Regions from separate parts of the Labrys sp. ALF-8 genome, predicted to be linked through region 1. Evidence: predicted binding sites of a transcription regulator. Region 1 holds the regulator's gene; the other holds the start of a gene.
What was found. The regulator LexA, encoded in region 1, represses DNA repair genes until DNA is damaged. The targets are predictions, from matches to a motif close to TGTTCNNNNTGTGTTCNG.
Positions count from the first base shown of each region.

Region 2: the regulator LexA is predicted to act here: its motif matches at 1,650-1,667, upstream of AC6H34_RS13070 (DUF763 domain-containing protein).

Region 1 covers NZ_AP048538.1:590,301-593,707, forward strand. Annotated here, with positions in the region: gene AC6H34_RS22550 (ComEC/Rec2 family competence protein) at 1-1,463, shown strand, start outside; gene AC6H34_RS22555 (TOBE domain-containing protein) at 1,492-1,698, shown strand; gene lexA (transcriptional repressor LexA) at 1,729-2,442, opposite strand; gene AC6H34_RS22565 (molybdopterin molybdotransferase MoeA) at 2,557-3,407, opposite strand, start outside.
Region 2 covers NZ_AP048537.1:2,837,908-2,841,314, forward strand. Annotated here, with positions in the region: gene AC6H34_RS13060 (acetate--CoA ligase family protein) at 1-598, shown strand, start outside; gene AC6H34_RS13065 (enoyl-CoA hydratase-related protein) at 792-1,580, shown strand; gene AC6H34_RS13070 (DUF763 domain-containing protein) at 1,691-2,956, shown strand; gene addB (double-strand break repair protein AddB) at 3,217-3,407, shown strand, end outside.

The sequences.
Region 1 (3,407 bases):
CGGGCAAGCGCGGCCAGATTCCAGGCGACGCCAACGACGCGTTGCGCGCCTCGGGTCTCTATCACGTCGTCTCCATCTCCGGCCTGCACATGGCGCTTTTCGCCGGCGGTCTCTTCGCGCTGATCCGCGCATTGCTGGCTCTGTCACGCCGTATCGTGCTCTATCGGGGAGCCAAGGAACTCGCGGCGCTGCTGTCGCTGCTGCCGGCGGCCGCCTATACGCTTTTCTCCGGGGCCGAGGTGGCGACCGTGCGCTCCTTCCTGATGACGGCCATCGTGCTGCTCGCCGTGGCGCTGGGGCGCAGCGCCATCACCCGCCGGAACGTGGCACTTGCGGCAAGCTTCATCCTGCTGACGACGCCCGAGCAGTTGCTTGGCCCGAGTTTCCAGATGTCTTTTGCTGCGGTCGCCATGCTCGTGACGGCCCATGATGTCTGGAACCGGCAGCGGCGCACGCAATTCGCCACTATGTGGGAGCGTGCCATTGCTTCGGGCCTCACCCTCCTGCTGGCGATGATGTTGACCACGCTGGTCGCCTCCCTCGCCACAGCGCCTTTCTCAGCCTATCACTTTCACCGCCTGACGCTGCAGTCGCTGGTCTCCAACCTTGTGGCAACCCCGATCGTTTCCTTCCTGATGATGCCTCTGGCCCTGCTGGCGGTGATTGCCGAGCCGTTCGGCTATGGTGCGCTCTTCTGGCAGGCGATGGGGTGGTCCGTCGGACTCTTCATGCAGGTGGCGCGTCATGTCGCGACGTGGCCAGGCTCCGACCTCGTCCTGCCGCAGTTCTCGTCACTCGCCCTCTGCCTGTTTTCGCTCGCGCTGGTGCTCCTCACCATCATGCGCAGCCGTCTTGCCGTGTTCGCGCTCATGCCGCTTTCCTTCGGCGTTGCCGTTGCGGCCGTGGCTTCCACACCGGTTGCGATCCTCGGTGCCAACGGCCACGCGGCGCTCGTCCGAAAGGGCGACTCCCTCACGTCGCTCGCCGAGCGTTCGGACGCTTTTGCCGTCCAGCAATGGCTCCTGGCGATGGGTGACCGACGCAAGCCGGACGATCCCGGTCTGGTCGAGCAACGCCAGTGCGACAAGGAGGGTTGCTCGGCGCCGATCGAGGGCGGCGATGTCTTCATGCTCGACCGCACCGTCAACGCGGCCGAAGAGGATTGCGGTCACGTCAGTGTGCTGGCCGGAACCTTCGCCATCGGGACGAGCTGTGCGGGCGAGGGTATCGTGCTCAATCGCGACATGATTCAGGCGGCAGGATCGATGGCGATCTACGCCGACCCACCCGCGCGTGAGGGGCAGGCGGCCCGCTGGCGGGTGGTGACTGCTCGGGACCCCGGGGCGTCGCGGCCTTGGGCGCCATTACCGGCCTGGAAGGCGAAGGCCGCCGTCATCGCCGCTCCCCCGGCGACCGCTCCGGATTCGTCAATGGACACAACCGTCCAGAATGACGATGATTGAAGCGTCGGATTCTCCCGAAGGATAACTCATGAAGATCAGCGCGCGTAATCAGATCAAGGGTATCATCAAGAGCGTGACCAAGGGGCAGACCACCTCGCATGTCCAGATCGAGGTCGGTGGAACGATCATTACCGCCTCGATCACCAACGAGGCGGTAGACGACCTCAAGCTCACCCCAGGCCAGAGTGCCTATGCCGTCATCAAGGCATCCGACGTCATGGTGGCGGTCGACTGATCGCCGACAGCAGGCCTGAAGCCGGCGTCCTCAATAGCGCCGGAACAGGCCGACAAGCTTGCCCTGGATGCGCACCCGGTCCGGCCCGAAGATGCGGGTTTCATAGGCCGGGTTTGCGGCTTCCAGGGCGACGGAGGCGCCCCGCTTGCGCAAGCGCTTGAGAGTCGCTTCCTCGTCGTCGATCAGGGCCACGACGATGTCGCCGGTATCGGCGTGGTCCTGGCGGCGGATCAGCACCGTATCATTGTCGAAGATGCCGGCCTCGATCATGGAATCGCCGCGCACTTCCAGGGCGAAATGCTCGCCGGAGGACAGCATTTCCGGCATCACGCTGATGGTATGGCTCTTGGTCTGGATGGCGGAAACTGGCGTACCCGCTGCGATCCGGCCCATCACCGGGATGAGGACCGGGCGTCCCGCATCGTCGTCCGCGTCCTGGCGCACCGTGCGCACCTTGCCGAGGTTTCCTTCGATGACGTTGGGGCGGAAACCGCGCTGCGACGTCGCCAGCGTGAGGCCGGGGACCGCCGATTCAGGCAGGCGAACCACCTCGAGCGCGCGTGCCCGGTTGGGCAGCCGCCGGATGAAGCCGCGCTCCTCCAACGCCATGATCAGGCGGTGTATGCCTGATTTGGACCGCAGATCCAGCGCTTCCTTCATCTCGTCGAAGGAAGGAGGAACACCCTGCTCCTTCAGGCGCTCATGAATGAACCGAAGCAATTCGTGTTGTTTCTTGGTCAGCATGGGCGATCCCGTTATGGCGGCTGCGAATCACGATCTGTGAGTAAACAAAGCAAGAACACTGCTACATGTTCACACTGTGTTCTGCAACAATGAAGTTCACGTTAAAAAGCGCCGTCAATATCCGGCGCTACGCAAATCGATGATCTCGCACGCATCGCCAGGCTTTGCTTCGGGAGCAAACGGCGGCCGGACGACGAGACAATCTGCATGCTGCAGCACGCTGACCAGCGACGAATCCTGCGACGATAACGGCGCTACCTTGATGATGCCGGAGGTATCGTCAAGGGCGAACCTGGCGCGGATATAGTCCTCGCGCAGATCATTGGCAGGCCAGGAGGAGGCGAAGACGGCTTTCCTGCGGGCGAGATTCGCATCCGTGCGGCCAAGCAGGGTGCGCAACAGGGGCACGAGGAAGAGAACGCTGCATACGACGGAGGAGACGGGATTGCCTGGCAGGCCCAGGATGTTCATGGCGCCGAGCCGTCCGTGCAGCAAGGGCTTGCCAGGGCGCATGGCGATCTTCCAGAAACCCAGCGTCATCCCCTCCCGCGTGAGGGCGGTCTGGATCAGGTCGTGATCGCCCACCGAGGCGCCGCCGATGGTCACGAGGATATCGGCCTTTTCAGCGCGGGCACGCTTGATCGCCGCCTCCAGGGCCGGAAAATCGTCGCTGGCGATGCCAAGGTCGAGCACCTCGCCGCCCTCCGTCTCGACCAGCGCGGCGATGGCGAAGGTGTTGGAGGCGACGATCTGGTCTTGGCCTACGGCCTGCCCCGGCAGAACGAGTTCGTCGCCCGTGGCCAGAATGGCGACCTTCGGCCGGCGACGCACAGGCAGCCTCGGGTGGTTCATGGCCGCGGCGAGCGCGACGTCGCGAGGGCCGATCAGGCTGCCGGGCAGCAGGGCTTCGGTACCCTCGGAGAAATCGAGACCGCGGCTGCGAATATTGGCGCCTGGCTTCACGG
Region 2 (3,407 bases), on a different replicon from region 1:
GAGCCGGCATGGCCTGGAACTGCCGCCGAGCCGCATCGCCGGCACGGTGGAAGCTGCCTCGACCGCGGCGGCGCTCGGCTTTCCCGTGGCGATCAAGATCCACAGCGACAAGATTGCCCATAAGTCGGACGTGGGTGGCGTCAAGCTCGGCCTGCGCTCGCGGGCCGACGTGACAGATGCCGTAGCCTCGATGTCCCACCTGGGTGACCGCTTCCTGGTCGAGCGCATGGTGGAGGGCGCCGTCGCCGAACTCATCGTCGGCGTGGTGCGCGATCCGCAGTTCGGCCCGACGCTCACGGTGGGGGCCGGTGGCGTGCTGGTGGAAGTGCTGCAGGATGCCGCGGTGATGCTGCTGCCGGCCTCGCCGGACGAAATCCGCGAGAAGCTGATGAGCCTGCGCGTCGCCCGCCTGCTGGAGGGGTTCCGCGGCAAGCCGCGCGGCGATATTCGCGGCGCCGTCAAGGCCGTTCTCGCCATTGCCGACTTTGCGGAACGCCACGCCGACAAGCTGGTGGAGCTGGACGTCAACCCGCTCTTCGTGCTTCCGGAAGGACGGGGTGCGATCGCGGCAGACGCACTGATAAGAATGATCGACTGATCCTAGAGGGTTTTGTGTTTTGACGGAATCGGCAGAACGCAAAGACGCGTCGAGAAACAGAGAGCTGGAGAAAAGCGGCGTTTCTACCTAAACGCGCTTTGCTCTTGGGATCGCGGGCATCCTTGTCTGCTTTCCCGGAAATGTTGCGCTTTTCGATGAGGAAGCAGGTACGCCTGCGATCCCAGGGGGAAACATGACCGAAGCCGTCAGACTGGAACGCCGCGGCGCGGTGCTCGAAATTACGCTGGACCGCCCCAAGGCCAACGCCATCAACCTGGCGACCTCGAAGGCCCTCCATGCCGCCTTCCGCACCCTGCAGGATGATCCTGCCTTGCGTGTCGCCATCCTTACCGGCGCGGGGGAGCGCATCTTCTCCGCGGGCTGGGATCTCAAGGCCGCCGCAGCCGGCGACGAGGAGCCCGATACGGATTTCGGTCCCGGCGGTTTTGCCGGCCTCACCGCGTTCTGGGATCTCACCAAGCCCGTAATCGCGGCCGTCAACGGCGTTGCCATCGCCGGGGGCTGCGAGCTGGCACTGGCGGCCGATCTCATGGTGGTTGCCGACCATGCCGAATTCGCGCTGTCGGAGGTCACGGTCGGCCTGGTCGCCGACGCCGGCGGCATACAGCGCCTGCCGCGCCGCATACCCCTTGCCATAGCGACTGAATTGCTGCTCACCGGCCGGCGCTTCACGGCGCGGGAGGCGCATGGCTGGGGGCTTGCGAATGCGGTCGTGCCGATCGGCCGCCTGATGGCGACCGCGCGCCAGCTTGCCGATACCATTGCCGCCAACGCCCCGCTCTCCATCGCCGCCGTCAAGGCCATCCTCTCGGCCACCGAGGGGATGGGCGTGCGCGAGGCCTATGAACATGTCGCCGCCGGCAAGGTCCCGGCCCATCGCGCCATGCAGCTCTCCGAGGATTCTCGCGAGGGTGCGAAGGCCTTCGTGGAAAAGCGCGAGCCGGTGTGGAAGGGGCGGTGAGATTCGAGCGGCGGTCTCCGACCGCGGGCCCGAATCCAGCGCGACCTTTTCTTCTTCGGCAATTCATACTAGAACAATAAGGGAACAATATCGCCGGGGACCGCACGCATTTGGGACAACGCTCAGGCAGCGCCGACCTTCCACTGCATGGTGGCAGGGTGCCGCCCTGGCTGGGCGAGCGCATGACGCGGCTTGGCGCGGTCATCAGCCAGGCCATCGTCCATCACTACGGGCGCGACGAGTTGCTCTCCCGCCTCTCGCATCCCTTCTGGTTCCAGTCCTTCGGCGCCGTGATGGGGATGGACTGGCATTCCTCCGGCATCACGACCAGCGTACTCGGTGCCCTGAAACGCGGGCTCAAGCCGCTCGAGAAAGAGCTGGGCCTTCATGTCTGCGGTGGGCGCGGCAAGCATTCGCGCCGCACGCCCGATGAACTCCTCGCCATCGGTGAAAGGGTCGGCTTCGACGGGCAGGCGATGGCGAAGGTCAGCCGTCTCGTGGCGAAGGTCGACAGCGCCGCGGTGCAGGACGGCTTCGAACTCTACCTGCACGGCTTCATCGTCGCCGACGACGGCAAATGGGTGGTGGTACAGCAGGGCATGAACGGCGACGGCGGCCAGGCCCGACGCTACCACTGGCTCTCGGAGGGGCTGAAGAGTTTCGTGGATGCTCCGCATGCGGGTATCGAGGGAGAGGGACGCGGCGAGATCGTGAACCTGACCGACAGGCGCGCCGCGCGCTCGCGGCGGGCGCAGGTGGACCTTCTCGACGCTCTTGGCCCGGACGGGCTCGCGAGGGAGGCGGCCGCCATCGTGGCGCGCGCCCGGCCCGCTCCGCCTCCGCCCGAGACCGCGCAGCTCAGCCTCCCGCATCTCGTCATGCCAGCCCGCCACGACGTGCGCGAGAGCGACATCCTGGTGCGCCGGCTGCAAGGCAGCCTCGCGGCGGCCGCCGATCGCGGCCCCGCCGATTTCGTTGAACTCCTCGAAGTTCCCGGGGTTGGTGCCCGCACGGTGGAAGCGCTCGCCATGGTGGCGGAAGTGGTCCACGGCGCGCCCTGCCGGTTCAGCGATCCTGCCCGTTTCTCCATCGCTCACGGCGGCAAGGACAGGCATCCCTTCCCCGTGCCCATCAAGGTCTATGACGAGACCATCCGGGTGATGAAGTCGGCCGTGCAGAAGGCCCGGCTCGGCCGGGAGGAGGAACTGGGCGCACTCAGGCGCCTCGACGATCAGGCCCGCCTGATGGAGAGCCGGGCCGCAGGCCCCACGGTGGAGCAGGTGTTCGCACGGGAGCGGCGCGCCTCGCACTCATATGGCGGGCGCAGTGTTTTCGGATGGGAGACGGGTGGAAAGGACGTCCCGGTCCGCTCTTGAAGCGGAGGCTCCAAGGATAGGGCTCGGACGTTGGGGGTGCTCCCGGGATCGCAGGCGTTTCGCCTGCTCTTGGAAACAAGGCTACGAGAAAAGAGAGAGGCAGGCGAGACGCCTGCGGTCCCAGGGATGTCTCTGCCGTCTGCGCTCCTCCGGCGAAGCTGTCATTCCCAAGGGCGGCTGGTTCGACATAGCCCGGATATCGAAGGAGTGTCCTTTTCCCGGGCTTGCAATCCTTGTGAGGCGCCTGTTTATCTCCCAGCATGGCGCATCGCCCGAATCTCCTCACCATCGCACCCGGCTCGCCCTTCCTGGAGACGCTGGTCGATGCCCTGCTGGACGGGCGGCTCGTGCCCGGCTTTGCTCCGCGGCATGATCCGCTGGCGCTATCGGGCGCCACCATCTATCTTCCGACCCGGCGCGCCATCCGTGCCCTGCGCGGCATATTCCTCGA